4 regions of the Micromonospora sp. RTGN7 genome follow, and region 2 is predicted to be linked to each of the others. Evidence: riboswitches for the same ligand, from Rfam matches in the RefSeq annotation. Region 2 holds a riboswitch; each other region holds the start of a gene.
What was found. A riboswitch is a leader RNA that binds a small molecule or an ion and turns the genes downstream of it on or off. The one in region 2 is predicted to bind cyclic di-AMP.

Region 1 (4,181 bases), on a different contig from region 2:
GCTACCCTGGGTCGGCGACATCGACGGTAGGTCGCTCGTTTGATGAAGAGAATCCGAAAAGTCCGGATAAGGGGCAGCTTGCTGCGTCCTGGTCCATGAATTGCTCATCCCGAGGGGTGGCGACCGAGGCCGTCGGAGGAATACTCTCGGTCGCGGCCCGCGTACTGATGAGGCGCCCCGTAGAACGGGCGAGTGGAGGTGCTCGCGTGAGCCTGTCGATCGTGAAGTCGGTCCTGTCGGGTGGTGTCATCGAGATCGTCCCGCGCGGTGAGATCGACGTCGATACCGCGTACGAGGTGCGCGAAGCCATTGCCGAGGTGCTCGCCAAGGGGCGTCCCGCCCGCATCGAGCTCAACATGCGTCTCGTCACCTTCATCGACTCCGTCGGCATCAGCGCGATGGTGGCCGGCTTCCAGACCGCCGAGGTCAGCGGCGTGAAGTTGGTCGTCACCGAGCCGAGTCGATTCGTGCACCGGCAGCTCTGGGTGACCGGGTTGCTGGGCCTCTTCGGCGCACCGGAGCCCTACTACGCAGGTGCCGCCACGCCCGAGGTGCGGCCCGGGGCCTGAGAGCCGTCTCCCCGCAGGGGCGCACCCGGCGGTCGGCGGGGCGCCCGACATTCCCGCGCTCCGGGCGCGGGGGCGGTCAGGCGCCCCGTGCCCTGCGGCCGGCATTCCCGCGCCACATTCCTGAGCGCGGGACAATCCTTCGCTCGTGCGCGGGCGCGGCCGACCCGCGTCGGGCCGGCTCTTCCCTCTCAGGGGCGGGTGGGGCACGATCGAGGGCGTGCTTCGGCGAGACAGCTTCCAGTACTCGGTCCAGGCCCGCTGCCCTCGGGCCGAGGCGGTGGCGCTGCTCAGCGACCCGGCCAGGCAGGGCGAGCTGCATCCACTGATCGTGCGGGTGCGCCGGCTGCCGCCCCGACCGGGCACCCGGGCCAGCTACGCCATCACGGACCGGCTCGCCGCCGGGCCGGTGCGCTTTCTCACGACGTACCAGGCGGACGTGTTGACGGTCAGCGACGACGAGATCGTCATGGTGGCTCGGCAGTGGCCGGCCACGACGGTGCGTAACCACACGCTGCTGCGCGACGAACCGGGCGGGTGGGTCCGGATCGACGTGGAGATCAACCTCGCCGCCCCGGCGCCGCTGTTCCGGTACGCCTTCCGGCAGGCCCGTTCGGCGCACCTCGGGCTGGCCCGGCGGCTGGGCGAGGTGCTGGACCGCACCGCTGACGGCCCGGCCTGAACGGCGGGGCACTCGGTCGACGACCTGCGGTGTACCTGCACCGACGTGACGCCCCGGCGACCCGTCGTTCGTGGGCGGGTCGCCGGGGCGCGGGTCAGAGCACCGACAGGTGCACGTGGTTGGTGTGGTCGCTGGACGGGTCCCCGTTGCCACCGCTGTAGGACTTCCAGCCGCTGCTGGGCAGCCAGATCTGCTTGAACCAGATCACGTACAGCACGGCCAGCCTGTCGGCGTTGCGGATGTAGTACGCCGACAGGTTGTTGCCGTAGGTGCGGTCCCCACCGGAGGCCACCCCACCGAAGCCGCCTTTCTGGGCGGCGAAGTCGCAGGCCCGGCCCTTGGGGTGCTCGCCGGAGCCGCTGGGTCGGTGGCAGGAGACGTACCGGGTGAAGCCGGCCGCCTTGGCCTGCTGGAGCGCGTGCAGCGTCCGCGGGGTGATGCAGCCGTTGGCCGGGGTCGGGTCGTTCACGCTGCACGACTCCGACGGCCAGGATCCGTCGGGGTTGCGCTTCGCCGGGGCGGCGTTGGCGTTGGAGGTGCCCCGGTTCGACCCGCCGCCGCTGTCGCTGGCGGTGACCTTCTCCTCGGCCTTCTCGTTGGCCACGGTGAGGGCCCGCTCGGCCTGCTCCTTGCGCTTGCTCATCACCGCGACCTGCTTGCGCTGCTCGCGGATCTCGCCGTCGAGGGCCAGCCGGGTCCGGGCGGACTCGTCCCGGGTCTGCGTCAGGTCGCGCAGCACTCGGTCCTCGTTGGTGGCGACCGCGTCGAGCGCGGCGATCCGGTCCAGGAAGCCGGCGGGGCTCGAGCTGGTGAGCAGCGCGGAGATTGGGCTGAGCCGACCCGACTTGTACGCCACGCCGGCGATCTCGTCGACCTTGGCGCTGCGGACGGTCAGCTCCGCCTCGATCGTCTTGAGCTGGCCGCCGAGCTGCTGCTGCCGGGTGACCGAGCGGGCCAGGGAGTTCCTGGCCTCCAGGTAGCCCTTGCTGGCCGCGTCCAGTTGGGCGCGAAGGGCGGGCGTGCCGCCCTCCTCGTCCTGGTCGGGCGCGGCGAGCAGGCCGGTGGGCGGCGCCGCGCCGGCCGGGGCGACCGGCCCGATTCCAAGGCCGACGCTGAGCGTCAGCGCCAGGAATGCCGCCATCCGGGCGGCGGTCCTTCGTGCAGGTGCCACTACTGGCATAGGTATGTCCTTCCGTCAGCCGCCGACCGGGTTAGCTGACGGGTTCGGGACGGAAGATCCCTACCGCTCACGCGGATGCACCCCACGAACATGGTTCCCCGGCTCGCCCTTCGACGATTAGGCGGCGGCCACCGCAGGCGCCGGAGGGCGCCGCCCGGCGGAGGCCGGATCAGAGCTTACCGGTACGCAGGGGGCCGACGCTGCACCCGTGACGGATGGTGCGCGGACTAATGCCCCTGCACGGACTAATGCCCCTGCACGGACTAATGCCCCTGCACGGACTAATACCCCTAAAACCGGCATGAGGGTACGATACACCACGCTATGCGTGGGTGTGGGGGCATCACCAACCGGCTGGGCCGCAGCGGCCCGCCGACGCGTCGGGTTCCACCTGCAACGTGGCGTGCTCGATGCGGAAGTCCTCGTGCAGGGCGGTGCGGGCCGCGGCGAGCACCGCGCCCACCTCGGCGTCCGGCGCCATGGTCAGGTGGGCGGAGGCGACCTCCATGCCGGAGGTCAGCGTCCAGACGTGCAGGTCGTGCACCTCGACCACGCCGGGCACCGCTGCCAGCCGGTCGTGCACCGCCGTCACCTGGAGGTGCTCCGGCGCGGCCTGGACCAGGATGCGTACCGCTGCCCGGCCCAGCCGCCAGGTGCGGGGCAGGATGAACACGCCGATCCCGACGGCCACCAGCGGGTCCGCCCACCACCAGTCGGTGACCGTGATCAGCACCGCCGCGGCGATCACGCCGACCGAGCCGAGCAGGTCGCCCAGCACCTCCAGGTACGCCCCACGCAGGTTGATGCTCTCCTTCGCCCCGCTGCGCAGCAGGGCGAACGCGGCCAGGTTGGCGAGCAGGCCCAGCACGGCCACCGCGAGCATCGGGCCGGTGGTCACCTCGGTAGGGTTGCCGAACCGGCGGACCGCCTCGATGAGGACGTAGACGGCCACCCCGCTGAGCAGGACGGCGTTGCCGAGCGCGGCGAGCACCTCCAGGCGGTAGAGCCCGAAGGTGCGCTGGGGGTCGGCGCTGACCCGTCGGGTGGCGGTGATCGCGGCGAGCGCCATGCCGATGCCGAGCACGTCGGTGAACATGTGCCCGGCGTCGGAGAGCAGCGCCAACGAGCCGGTGCCGAAGGCGGTCACCGCCTCGACGATCATCAGCGTGGCGAGCAGCGCGAAGGCCGCCCAGAGTCGCCCCTGATGGCGGTCTGCGGCGTTCGCCACCGACCCGTGGTGGTGGTCATGACCTGCGCCCACGCCGACACCCTCCGTCTCTGATCCGGACCGAGCCCAATGTATGCTCACATCGCAATGTGTGCAAGTGATCGTCGGGTGTCCCCACCGGGCCGGCCAGGGGCGCCTCAGCCGGTCGAGTCGATCGTGGTGAGCCGCTGGGTGGCCCGGGACAGCGCCACGTACAGCGTCCGGACCCCGGAGCCCGGGTCTGCCCGGATCTCGCCCGGGGCGACCAGCGCGACCCCGTCGTACTCCATGCCCTTGGCCTCGAGGCTGGTCACCACCTGGACGCGCGGCGCGGCCAGCTTGGCGAGCCAGCCGGCGACCTCGTTCCGACGCGGCACCGGCGTGATCACCCCGACCGTCCCGTCCACCTCGTCGAGCAGCGCGGTGACCGCCGCGACGGTGGCCCGTTCCAGCTCGGCCGCCGGCACGGCCAGCCGGACCGGTTCCACCCCGGTGGAGCGGACCGCCCGGGGCAGCGCGAGGTCCGGGTAGAGCCGGCGGATCTCC
Region 2 (4,181 bases):
GCAGCACCAACGGGCCACCCGCCCGGACTTCCTGATCCGCACACAGACCGCCGACTTCGGGCGCGGAGTCACCGTGCGGGCTCCGGATGCCGGCGTACCCCGGCCCGTAGTCGTTGAACTGCCAGGCGAACGCTTCGGCGTAGAAGCGCTTGGCCAGGTCGAGGTCGGTGACCGTGAACTCCATGTAGTCGATGGCGTGGTGTCGATGCGGATATGGCTCAGACATGTTCCGCATCGTGCCCGCCGGGTACGACAACTGATCTCCACGCTGGAGAGTGAGGTCCGCTGGCTGGACCACGTCGAGGCGACTGTGCTGCGGCGGGCGCGACTTCGCCGGGCGCCGTTGAAGACCGTGGCCGGTATGTCTCGCTGTCGCCGAACCGGTCGCGGACCGCGTCGACGATCCGGTCGGCGGGACGCGCGCAGCGACCGGTACACCAGCCGGCGCAGGTCGGCCGGCGCGTCGGTGAGCAGCGGGCGGAGGTCGTCGGCCGTGAGCCAACCGGCGCGCAGCTCCGCGAGCACCGCGGCCAGCCTGCCGGCGGCGGCGAGGGGCCGGGCCCGGGCGGCGAGCGCGTGGTCATCCGCTGCCGGTACGGCAGGTCGTCGAGGTCGTCGAGGTCGTCGAGCAGGGCGGTGGTGGGGCGCGACATCGCGACAGCCTGCCCGTGATCGGCGCCGCCCGCCGACCCGTTTTCTCGTGATCGTGTGCTGATTCGGCGCCAGCGTCGCCGCCGATCCGCCGGTGACACCTGCACTGGCGCCTTTGCTCTGCTGCCCCCTGCGCGACACGCGGGGACCGCGACGGTTCCTGCCGTCCGCTCGTGCTGGCCTGTGAGGCGACTGCGCGGTACTGGTCGTTGCGGTGACGGCAGCAGAGCAAAGGGGACGAGTGGGCATGACCCATCCGGCACCCGGGCCGTCTGGACGCCTGCCCCGCCAGGGTCCGTGTCGAAGTCGGTTACCGCCGCTCGTTGATCGCGGCGACGTGCACGGGGCCTGCCCCACCCCGCGCCCAAGCCCGCCCAGTCGAGGGGCCGGGTTGTCGGTGCCCCGGGGGGACTGCCAAGCGCCCGGCCGGAGGACCGGCCGGGCGCTTGGCCTTGCGGGGTGCCGGGTCGAACCGACCCGCCCCGGGTGGGTCAGAGGCTGAGCCGCTGACCCGGGAAGATCAGGTTCGGGTGCTCGCCCACGACCCGCTCGTTCTTCTCCCACAGCGCGCGCCAGCCGCCCCGCACGCTCTGGGCCCCGGCGATCTCGGACAGGGTGTCGCCCGACCGGACCACGTAGGTCTTTCCGCCACCGGTCGGTGCGCTCTTCGTGGTGCTCTTCGTGGTGCTCTTCGTGGTGTCCCGCTTGCTGCGCGAGGCCGGCTTCTCGGTCCGCGTGGACCGCTCCTTCGGGGCGGCCTTCGACTCCGAGTTCTCCGACCTGGGGCTGGCCTTCGTCGAGCCGCCCTTCTTGCCGCAGGTCGGCCACGCCCCGATGCCCTGCCCGTCGAGCACCTTCTCGGCGATACGAATCTGCTCGCCGCGGGTGGCCAGGTCGGCGCGGGCGGCGTACTTCTTGCCGCCGTAGCCGGCCCACGTGCCCGCCGAGAACTGGAGGCCGCCGTAGTAGCCGTTGCCGGTGTTGATGTGCCAGTTGCCGCTGGACTCGCACTGGGCAATCGCGTCCCAGTTGACCGCGGCCTGGGCCGGCGCGGCCGGGCCGAAGAGGGCGACGGCCCCGGCGACGGCGCCCGCCGCGACGGTACCGACGGCGGCGCGGCGAGCGGTGACCCGACGGTGTCGGGCGGTGTGTTCAGTAGCCATGTGTGATTCCTCCACGCCGACGAGGTGAGCTGTCGGGTTCGGGCCGAGGAGCCCGGCCGCCACAGGCGGCTTCACCCCGAGGTGCGATGCACCGAGGAACGTGTGGTTCCCCCGCTCCTGCCATGGATCAAAGGAAACCGACGGCCGGCGGCAGGATTAGGCGTTACCGACCGTGGTGACCGCGTTGGCGGACTCGATCGACGTTAGGCACCGTCGGTGATGATTGCCCACCTCTTGTGAAGTTCTTCACCCGCTCGAGCGAACGGCCGCACCGTCGACTTGCGAGGCGGTACCAGCCATGCAGGGCGATCAGAGGTCCGAGTTCGATCAGGATGCAAGGCGATCGGGCACCTCGGGACGCTACTCAGCGTTATGTCGGTCCGATAGCGCACATCGGACGCCCGACACCGTCGGTGAACGCCGAAGGCTCAGTGGGACGGGCGTGGACCGAGCCCGGCGACGGCGGTGTCGGTCGCGCAGCTCAACTCCCCGGGTGCCAGTTGCACCCAGGCCGGCCGCCACACCTCGACCGCCCGCCGTCCACGCGGGCTGGCCTCATTTTCCCGTCCGCTCCGCCGCCCGAGGACCCGCACGAGAGGGGTGTGAACGACGCGCGCCGGGCATCCACGGTCGACGGTGTCGACCGGGAGCCCGGCGCGCGGGGCGTTTCGGCGGCTACAGGGTACGGGCCAGCCGGTCGGCGAGGATGCGGGTGAAGCGGGACGGGTCGGCCAACTCGCCGCCCTCGGCGAGCAACGCCATCCCGTACAGCAGCTCAGCGGTGTCGGTGAGCGCATCGGACCCGGCGGCGTCCTGCTCGTGGGCCTTGCGCAGCCCCTCGACCAGCGGGTGCCCCGGGTTGAGCTCCAGGATCCGCTTGACCTGCGGCACCTCGTGGCCCATCGCCCGGTACATCTTCTCCAGCGTCGGCGTGATGTCGTGGGCGTCGCCCACCACGCAGGCCGGCGAACTGGTCAGCCGGGTGGAGAGCCGCACCTCCTTGACGCTGCCGGAGAGCTTCTCGGTCATCCAGGTCAGCAGCTCGGCGTACTCCTGGCGCTGCTGCTCGCGGGCGGCCTCAGTCTCCTGCTTCTCCTCCTCGGTGTCCAGGTCGACCTGGCCCTTGGCGATGGAACGCAGCGGCTTGCCGTCGAACTGCCCGACCCGCTCCACCCAGACCTCGTCCACCGGGTCGGTGAGGATGAGCACCTCGTAGCCCTTGGCCCGGAACGCCTCGATGTGCGGCGAGTTCTCGATCATCGACCGGGAATCCCCGGTCATGTAGTAGATGTCGCCCTGGCCGTCCTTCATCCGCTCCACGTAGTCACGCAGGCCGGTCAGCTCCGCCGGGTCGTGGGTGGAGGCGACGGAGACGACGTCGAGGATCGCCTCGGTGTTGTCCGGGTCGTCGAGCAGGCCCTCCTTGAGCGCCGGGCCGAACTCCGCCCAGAAGGTGTGGTACTTCTCGGCCTCGTTGGCCTTCATCTCCTTGACGGTGGCGAGGATCTTCTTCACCAACCGGCGGCGGACCGCTTGGATCTGGCGGTCCTGCTGGAGGATCTCCCGGGAGATGTTCAACGACAGGTCGTGCGCGTCGACGACACCCTTGACGAAGCGCAGGTAGTTCGGCATCAGCGCGTCGCAGTCATCCATGATGAACACGCGCTTGACGTAGAGCTGCACCCCGCGACGGGCCTGCGGGGCGAACAGGTCGACCGGGGCGTGCGAGGGCAGGAAGAGCAGCGCCTCGTACTCGAAGGTGCCCTCGCCCTTCATGTGGATCGTCTCGAGAGGGTCGGCCCAGTCGTGGCTGACATGCTTGTAGAACTCGTTGTACTCGGCCTCGTCGACCTCGCTGCGCGGGCGGGCCCAGAGCGCCTTCATCGAGTTGAGGGTCTGCACCTCGCTGGTGGTCGCCCCGTCCTCGCCCGGGCGCTGCACCGTCATCCGGATCGGCCAGGCGATGAAGTCGGAGTACCGCTTGACGATCTCGCGGATCTTCCAGTCGGCGGCGTAGTCGTACAGGTGGTCGTCGCTGTCCTCCGGCTTGAGGTGGACGGTGACTGCCGTACCCTGCGGGGCATCGTCGATGGTCTCCACGACGTACGTGCCCTCGCCGGTGGACTCCCAGCGGGTGCCCTCGGCCTCCCCTGCGCGGCGGGACACCAGGGTCACCTTGTCGGCGACCATGAAGGTGGCGTAGAAACCGACCCCGAACTGCCCGATCAGGTCCGCGGACCCGGCCGCGTCCTTCGACTCGCGCAGCTTGGCCAGCAGCTCGGCCGTGCCGGACTTGGCGATGGTGCCGATCAGGCTGACGACGTCGTCGCGGGACATGCCGATGCCGTTGTCCCGGACGGTCAGGGT
Region 3 (4,181 bases), on a different contig from region 2:
CGCGGCCACCACCGCGCCGGTGGTCTACTGCCCCACCCTGAAGACGATGGACGAGGCGCTGGTGCCGAGCCTGAGGGTGGCGTTCTACGTCAACCACGGGGCGAAGAACAGCCACTGCATCCGGTTCCCCCAGCTCACCCACGTGCAGATCCACCACGGCGACAGCGACAAGGCGCCCAGCGCCAACCCGGTCTCGGCGATCTTCGACCGGATCTTCGTGGCCGGTCCGGCCGCGATCGACCGGTACGCCCGCGCCGGGGTGGACATCCCGGCGGAGAAGTTCGTCGTGGTCGGCCGCCCGCAGGTCGAGTCGATCGAGGTACGCCGGGAGCCGGTCACCGGCCTGGGCAACCCGACGGTGCTCTACACCCCGACCTGGACCGGGCACCACGCCGACGCGAACTACTGCTCCCTGCCGGTAGCCGGGACGATCCTGCGCGGGCTGCTGGCCCGGGGCGCGACGGTGATCCTTCGCGCCCACCCGTACACCGCGCAGAACCCGGCGTCGGCGCGGCAGCTCGCCCGGCTCACGGAGCTGCTGGCCGCGGACCGGGCCCGCACCGGGCGGCAGCACGTCTGGGGCGCGGCGGCCAGCCGGGAGCTGTCCCTGGTCGAGTGCGTGAACCGCTCCGACGCGCTGGTGTCGGACGTATCCGGGGTCATCTCCGACTACCTCTACTCCGGCAAGCCGTACGCGGTGACGGACATGGGCGGCGACGGCGACCGGTTCGTCGAGCGGTTCCCGCTGGCCGGCTCGGGCTACGTGCTGCGGCGCGACGCGGCCAACCTCGACGAGGTGCTGGTCGACCTGCTGGACAGCGACTCCCGGGCGGCGACTCGCTGGACCACCCGCGCCCGCTACCTGGGCGACTTCCCTGCGCAGGAGTATGCCGAGGCGTTCCTGTCAGCGGCCCGCCAGGAACTGACCCCCACCGCAACCCCACCGCTTCCCCGCGCCCCCCGCTCCCCCCTCACCCCCACCCCCTGACCGCGGTCCGGCCCGGACAAGGCCGGCCCGGACCGGGCCGGGGCCAAGGCAGGGATCGGCCCGGGCCAGGCTGTCCTGGCCCGGGCCGATACCGGGGTGGGGTGGGTGTTAGGCCGAGTAGCCTCTGGTGGCCGTCCAGTGGGCCAGGGTGATGGTGCTGACCCAGTACGACGGGAGGGACGGGTCAGCCGAGTCGGCGATGCGTACGGTGCGGCCGTCGTTGCGGTAGCCGACGACGGCGATGTAGTGACCACCGGGGAAGGAGTGCCAGCCGCCGTTGACGTCGGTGGCGTCCCCGGCGATGTTCGCCACGACCCCCCGGCCGGCGGCGACCGCCTTCACCACGTCGGCCTGGAGCCGGTCGATCTGGGCCGAGGTAGCGGAGCCACCCGAGATCATCCGGGTGCGGTACGGGTTGTCGCCCTCGACCATCTCATTGAGCACCCGGGTGGTGTCAGCGGCCGAGTTCGTGCCCATCTCGGTGGTGCCGAGGTCGGCTGCCAGCGCGTCCTGGGTGCTCTTGACGCCAGTGGCGGAGAGCGCGTTACGCACCGCCGCGGGGCCGCAGTAGTAGTAGGTGGTCTGGGCCGCGTAGTCGTAGTCGAGGACCTTCGACGACGGCGACTTCGAGGCGGCCGGCTTCGCCGTGGTCTTGCGCGGGGCGGCCTTGGTGGTCAGATCGGGATCCGGGGTCGCCGAGGTGGCGCTCGGCGACGGCGTGGCGCTCGGCGACGCACTCGCGGTGGCCCGGGCCTGGGCGCGGCTGACGGTGCCGTCGAGGCGGGGCGCGATCTCGGCTGCGGCCGCCGTGGTGTGTCGGGGGGCGGGGGCGTCATCGGAGCCGGCCAGCAGCGCGCTGGTGCCGGAGGCCAGCACCAGCGCCACGGCCGAACCGGCGACGACCTGGTACGGGCGCTCGCCGGCGAGCCGCCGCAACTGCCGCTTGAGGTGATCGTTCACGTGTTCCTCCAGGGACGGGGGTGGAGAGCGGAGGCACCCGGGCGTACGTCGCCGTATGACGGCGCGGACGACACGCCCGTAGGCCGGTGGGGACCGCTCTGAACAGACGCCCGGTCAGGCGGGCGCGGGGCGGATGCGACGGTCAGCTCGTCAGCCCTGGGGCGACGGACGCGGGCACCACGGCACCGTGTGGGAGGAACAACCGAGGGGTGGAATCGTGCTGCACGAGGATGGCACTCCTTCCGAGACCGCCTACCGGGTTAGCTGACGGATTCGGGCGGGAAGATCGCCCTACCATGGGCCGAAGCCCGCGGATTCACCCCAACGTGCACTGGTTCCCCGGTTCGTAAATTTCACGATTGAGCGGGTCGGCGCGGCGTCGCCTCTTGCGATCGGTTACCGCACCAGACGGCCCGACATTACTGGCCGGCCGGAAGCCTGCCAACCCACCGCCACCTGCTTAAACATGCGCCATTCAGCTTTCTTTCGGTGGACAGATGAACTGACGCGGCTCAATAGGATGAGGGCCCTATCCGGCGCGGAGGGCGAACAATCGGACAACCGGTCGTGATCGTCGGCGAATTGCGTCGGCTTTGGGCCGGCACGGCGCCGGTGCCCGTTTCCGCGTCGATGTGACCGGGCTCACGGGATCAGGGCACACAGGCGGGGCCGGGCACGACCAAAAACCGGGCAACCGGGGCGAGGGCCGGCACGACCGAGGGCCGGGGCGGTGGGGTCAGCCGATGCGGGCCGGACGCCAGCGGGCGGCGGCCGGAACGGCCGGTCGGGCTGGCGCCGTGGCCGCCCGCGCGGCGGGCGCCACGACCGGGCGGGCCCGCTGCGCGGCGGCGTACGCCTCGGCGGAGAGCGCCACAGCGGCCTCGGCGGCCAGGTCGGCGTCCCGCCACGCCGTTCGCTCCCGGGCCGCCGCCGCCCGGTACCCGGACTGCTTTCCGTCCCGCACCGCACGGGCCAGCACGACCTCCTGTTCCACCGGGTGCAGCCGGGGATCCCAGCCGCCCCGGTGCGCGAAGACGTCGCAGAGCTCTCGGATGGACAGCTCGCCGCGCAGGTGGGCGGCGGTGGCGGCGTGGTGCAGCCAGCGCTCGCGGGCGGCGTACTCGGCGGGGGTACGCGGGGTGCGCGGCGGCGGCAGGGCATGCGCGCCACGGAGACGCCGGGCGGCGGCCTCCGCCTCGTCGTACGCCTGCCAGGCCCGCTCGACCGTGTCCTGGGCCGCGAGCCACGCGTCGCGGCGTCGCCGGGCCGTCTGGGCCGCCCCGGCGGCGGCCACCGCCACCTCCTCGGCGTACCGGCGCAGGTCGACGGCCTCCTGCGCGGCCAGATCGACGGCGGGCGGGGCGGGCTCGTCCGTCGGCCGGTCCCGCTCCGGGCGGGCGACCAGGACGGTGAGCACGGTGAGCGCCACCACGAGCAGCACCGACCAGATGGCGGCGGCCAGCGGCACCTCGACGAGGAACTGGTAGAGAACGATGTCCATGGTCGGCACCTACGGAAAGAGGCTGCGGAAGGCGGGACCGCACGCCGCGGAGTGGGGGCGCGGGGCGCCGCCGGGGCCGGGCGGATCGGTGCGGTGGTGAGGTGCGGAGACGACGGCGTCGCGGGCGCGGCCCGCGGGCGGGTCAGCCGCGCGGTGGCGCGCGGGAGCCGACGGTGGCCGGGGCGAGGCCGGCCGGCGCCCGCCGTGGCGTGGCCGGGCGGAGCACGGGCCGACCCGCCGGGCCGACCGGGACCGCGCCGACGGGGATCCAGCCGGCCGGGGCGGCGGCGGCCCGGCCGGAGCCGAGCGGGAACACTCTGACGGCCGGGGCGGAGCCGACCGTGGGCACCCCGCTGGCGGGAAGTGCGCCGGCGGGAGACCAGGCCGGGGCTGCGGCGTCGGGGGCGGCGCCGACGGGCAGCGCCGCATCGATGGGCAGCGGCCCGGCACCCAGCGAGAAGGCGACCGCGACGGCAAGGCTGGTCAGCATCCGGGCGGTCCAGCGCGCGACCCACCAGAGGGGACAGGTCAGCGCGACGGGCAGCACACGGTCACGCTACCGAAACCGACCGCACGACGCACCACCGCCGGGCGTGTCGTGACGTCCCGATCGCCCGGTCTTCACCGGAAAGGTGGGCCGACCGCCCGGAACGCCCGGGATGGCCGCCCTCCGGGCCGGACGGCACCCGGTCGCGGGCGGCCAGAAGCCACCGGGAGGGGGCCGGGAGGCCA
Region 4 (4,181 bases), on a different contig from region 2:
CTCGACGGCAACCGCCGGTTCGTCAACGGTGTGCCACGTCACCCGAACCAGGACGCCGGCCACCGCGCCGCCGTCGCCGACGGCCAGCATCCGTTCGCGGTGATCGTCGGCTGCTCCGACTCCCGGCTGGCCGCCGAGATCATCTTCGACCGGGGACTGGGCGACCTCTTCGTGGTCCGCACCGCCGGGCACACCATCGGCCCCGAGGTGCTCGGCAGCGTCGAGTACGCGGTGACCGAGCTGGGCGTACCCCTGGTCGTGGTGCTCGGCCACGACTCCTGCGGCGCCGTTCAGGTCGCCAGGGCGGCGGTCAGCAGCGGCAAGCCGCCCGCCGGCCATCTGGGGGCCGTAGTGGACGCCGTGGTGCCGAGCCTGCGCAGGGCCGCCGAGCGCGGGGTCGAGGACATCAACGGGATCGTGGACATCCACATCGCACAGACCGTCGAGGCGATGCTCGCCCGCTCGTCCATGCTGGCGGCCGAGGTCGCCGCCGGGCGGTGCACGGTGGTCGGGATGTCGTACCGGCTCAACGCGGGCGAGGTGCGGACGGTGGCCGCAGTACCGGCCGTCAGCGACGCCTCGGTGGTCAGCGACGCCTCGGTGGCCGCCCCGGCCGTCCCCCCGGCCCGGGGTGCGGCCCCGGCTGCGGCCTGAGGCGCTCCGCGGCCTGAGGCGCTCCGCGGGCCGCGACCCGGCGAGGGCCGCCCCGCACGGCGGCGGGACGGCCCTCGATCGCGTGGTGGGCTCGTCAGAGCAGCGACATGTGCACGTGGTCCGTGTGGTTGGAGGGCCCGCTGTAGGACTTCCAGCCGGTCGCCGGGAACCAGATCTGCCGGTTCCAGATGACGTAGTAGATGCCGAGCCGGTCGGCGTTGCGGATGAGGAACGCGGCGAGGTTGTTGCCGTACATCCGGGTGTCGTTGTTGTGCCAGGAGGAGAACCCGCTGTTCTGCAGCGACCAGTCGCAGGCCCGGCCCTTGGGGTGTTCCCACGGCCCACCCGGTCGGTAGCAGCCGACGAAGCGTTTGAAGCCGGCCTTCTTGGTCTCCTTGTACGCGTGCAGTGTGCGCGGCGTGATGCAGCCGGAGGTGGTCGGGTCGTCCGCGCTGCACGACTCGGAGCGCCAGTCGCCGTCCGAGCCCAGGCCCGGCGCGATCTTTGCGACCGGGGACGTGGCGTTGACCAGGCCGCCGGTGAAACCCTCGCCGCCGACCAGCGCGAGGGACTTCTCGGCGTCGTACTTCTTCTTCGCCATGATCGAGGTCTGCTTCTGCTGCTCGCGGATCTCGGCGTCGAGCGCGAGCTTGGCCTGCTCCGCGCGCTCCTTGGCCTCGTTGACCTCGGCGAGCTTCCGGGCGTTGATCATGTTGAGCTGGTCGAGGGCGGTGGCGCGCTTGACGAACGAGTCCGGGCCGCCGCTGTCCAGCAGCACCGTCAGCGGGCCGATCCGCCCGGTCCGGTACGACCGGGCGGCCATCTCGCTGACCTGCGGGATGAGCGCGGTCAGTTCCTGTTCGGCCTGCTTCACCTCCTTGGTGCGCTGAAGCTGGAGCTTCTTGGACTTCTCGAGCTTCGTCTTGGCCTGGGTGTATTCCCGGTTGGCCGCCTCGATGACGTCAGTGATCAGCTTGGGCTCGTCGTCCTCCTCGTGCCCCGAGGGTTTGGGGGTGGAGGGCGCGGCGAACGCTGGGGCTGCCGGTCCGGCGAGAATCGCGAACGCGGCGAACACGGCCACCACAGGTGTCAACCAGCGGCGCAGGGGTGCCGTCACAGTGTTCCCTTCCATCGACCGCCGACCGGGTTAGCTGACGGGTTCGGGGCGGAAGTGGCCCCTACCGCTGTCGCGGATTCACCCCAGTTACCTGGTTCCCCGGTTCGCCTCTCGGCGATTGGGCGGCGGCACCGCAGGCGCCGCTGCGCGCCTTCGGCGGTGACCGGCAGCGAGGTTACCCGAGAGTCCGCCTGGGGATCTACGTCCGGATACCAACTAAAGGCGTCATTTCGTAATCGCTGTCGGTAATCAGTGACGTGGTTCTCACGCGCGACGCCACTGCCGGTCACGCTGCGGAGTGTCACCATGTGCTGTCCGTGCTCCTTTCTTGATCGGCCCAGGGGGCCGAGGGGTGGTGGGGTCGGGCCGGGCCGCCCGGGCCGTCCGGCCGGCCGCGCTGACCACCACCGCCAGCCAGGCCAGCGGGGTGCCGCGCTGATGCTCGGCGATGTTGTATGTGTCCGACGACGGGTCGGTCAGCTCGACCTGCTGTCCCGCGTCCGGCCCCTGTCCCATCCGGACGGTGACCGCGCCGTACGGGCCGTCCTGCGCGCCCGGCCCAGCCCGTCCTGCGGCGTCTCCGGCTGCGGCGGGCACGTTTGCCCGGGTGCCCACGCCGTCACGCCCGGCGGGCCGGGGCGGTGTGGCAGCGGTCCGGCCGCCGGGTCGGGCGCCACCCGGCGGGGTGCGCGGGGCGGGCGATGCGGAGTCCGGACGACCATCGCCCGGAATGATAGCCATTCTCGCCTGGGAACGCAGGTCGCGCACACATCCGGCCCGATCGTTGCGCCGGGACGTGGCGGCCCGGGACCGGGGGGGCGGTGTCGTGGGGTTCGGCGCGGACAGCCCGGTCTGGCCGGCTAGCGTGGACGGGGTGCGGACGGCGACGGTGCTGACTGCCGGGCGGTGGGCCCGGCTCGTGCTGCTGCTCTGCACCCTGGTCGGGCTGGCCGGGATGCACACCCTCGGCCACGCCGGCGGGGGCCATGGTGGTGGCCACGACCGGCCCGGGCCTGCCGGCGCACATCCGGCCGCCTCCGCCACTTTCAGGGTCTCCGCCGTGACGGACGTGATGGGCATGGCCTTCCCCGTCGGCCACGCCACGGGCGCGGCCCCATCCGTCGGCCACGCCACGGGCGGCGCCGTGTTCCTCGTCGGCCTGATGCGGGTCGGTCCGGTGCGGGTGCCGTCCGGTGGCTGCCCGGTGGACGGGTGCCCGACGGCGTGGCTGCCCGCCGGCGATCCTGGTGCCGGCCCGCCCGGTTGGAGCATCTGCCTGGCGGTGTTCGGCGCGCTCGCGGTGGCGCTGCTCGTGGCCGTGCTCCTGCTCGGCGGGGTGCGGTCGGCCGGCCTGTCCGCCCGTCGGCCCGGCGGGCCGTCCGCCGGTCCGCGTGCCCCACCGCCCCGGCCGATCGGCCTGTGGCTGGCCGAGATCTCGGTGTCGCGTACGTAGGACGCCCGACGCGGGCGCCGGCCTCTGCTGCCGGCGGCCGGGTCCCCGTCCTGCCTGCGTACGCACTCGACACCGAAGGATCCAGACCGTGACCAATCGTACGATCGCGCGCCGCGCCGCCCTGGCCGGCGGGGCGCTCACCGCCGCCCTGGCCCTGACCGCCTGCGGTTCCGCCGACCACGCCTCCTCCGGCCACGACACGCCGCCTGCCGCGACCAGCGGCGTACCGGCGAGCGGGTCTGCCACGTTCGGCGACGCCGACGTGATGTTCGCCCAGATGATGATTCCGCACCACCGGCAGGCGGTGGAGATGGCCGAGCTGGCCGACTCCCGGGCCGCCGACGCCGAGGTCAAGCGCCTCGCCGTTCAGATCAAGGGTGCCCAGGGGCCGGAGATCGCGACCATGACCGGCTGGCTCGCGGGATGGGGACGCGCCGTCCCGTCGGACGGGCCTGGGCACGGGATGCCGGGGATGGACCACGGCATGCCCGGGATGATGTCCGACGCGGACATGACCAGGCTGGCAGGCGCGACCGGCTCGGAGTTCGACCGGCAGTTCCTGACCATGATGATCGCCCACCACGAGGGTGCGATCACCATGGCGAAGGAGGCGTTGGCGAAGGGTACGAACGCCGACGCCAAGGCGATGGCCCAGGAGATTGTCGCCGCCCAGCAGGGCGAGATCGATGACATGAACAAGATCCTCGCCCGGCTCTGACGCCAGCGGCCGGTGGTGGGGGACGGGTCTCTCCGGCTCGTCCCCCGGCCGGGGATGGTGGGTGCGGTCAGCCGCGCTTCATGAGGCGGCCGACGGAGGCCATCATCTCGGTGGCCATCTCGTCGGCCCGACCCTCGGCGGCACCCTCGCGCATGCAGTGCCGGGCGTGCCCGTCGAGCAGGCCCAGGGCGACCTTGTCCAGGGCGGCCTGGATCGCGGAGATCTGGGTGAGCACGTCG

Region 1: it holds a riboswitch for cyclic di-AMP, as region 2 does, so the genes downstream of both, SNR22_RS12945 (hypothetical protein) here and SNR22_RS21935 (transglycosylase family protein) in region 2, are expected to answer to the same signal.
Region 3: it holds a riboswitch for cyclic di-AMP, as region 2 does, so the genes downstream of both, SNR22_RS22445 (C39 family peptidase) here and SNR22_RS21935 (transglycosylase family protein) in region 2, are expected to answer to the same signal.
Region 4: it holds a riboswitch for cyclic di-AMP, as region 2 does, so the genes downstream of both, SNR22_RS19875 (hypothetical protein) here and SNR22_RS21935 (transglycosylase family protein) in region 2, are expected to answer to the same signal.

Annotation. Positions count from the first base shown of each region.
Region 1 covers NZ_JAPZLF010000007.1:197,212-201,392, forward strand. Annotated here, with positions in the region: gene SNR22_RS12935 (STAS domain-containing protein) at 207-569, shown strand; gene SNR22_RS12940 (SRPBCC family protein) at 787-1,248, shown strand; gene SNR22_RS12945 (hypothetical protein) at 1,343-2,428, opposite strand; cyclic di-AMP (ydaO/yuaA leader) riboswitch at 2,433-2,562, opposite strand; gene SNR22_RS12950 (cation diffusion facilitator family transporter) at 2,772-3,689, opposite strand; gene SNR22_RS12955 (HelD family protein) at 3,794-4,181, opposite strand, start outside.
Region 2 covers NZ_JAPZLF010000016.1:82,225-86,405, reverse strand. Annotated here, with positions in the region: gene SNR22_RS21940 (VOC family protein) at 1-226, opposite strand, end outside; gene SNR22_RS21935 (transglycosylase family protein) at 1,143-1,814, opposite strand; cyclic di-AMP (ydaO/yuaA leader) riboswitch at 1,814-1,987, opposite strand; gene htpG (molecular chaperone HtpG) at 2,490-4,181, opposite strand, start outside.
Region 3 covers NZ_JAPZLF010000017.1:68,608-72,788, reverse strand. Annotated here, with positions in the region: gene SNR22_RS22450 (CDP-glycerol glycerophosphotransferase family protein) at 1-988, shown strand, start outside; gene SNR22_RS22445 (C39 family peptidase) at 1,097-1,960, opposite strand; cyclic di-AMP (ydaO/yuaA leader) riboswitch at 2,183-2,324, opposite strand; gene SNR22_RS22440 (hypothetical protein) at 2,685-3,449, opposite strand; gene SNR22_RS22435 (hypothetical protein) at 3,592-3,996, opposite strand.
Region 4 covers NZ_JAPZLF010000013.1:48,166-52,346, reverse strand. Annotated here, with positions in the region: gene SNR22_RS19880 (carbonic anhydrase) at 1-654, shown strand, start outside; gene SNR22_RS19875 (hypothetical protein) at 749-1,771, opposite strand; cyclic di-AMP (ydaO/yuaA leader) riboswitch at 1,775-1,906, opposite strand; gene SNR22_RS19870 (hypothetical protein) at 2,036-2,386, opposite strand; gene SNR22_RS19865 (hypothetical protein) at 2,502-3,224, shown strand; gene SNR22_RS19860 (DUF305 domain-containing protein) at 3,313-3,942, shown strand; gene SNR22_RS19855 (metal-sensitive transcriptional regulator) at 4,010-4,181, opposite strand, start outside.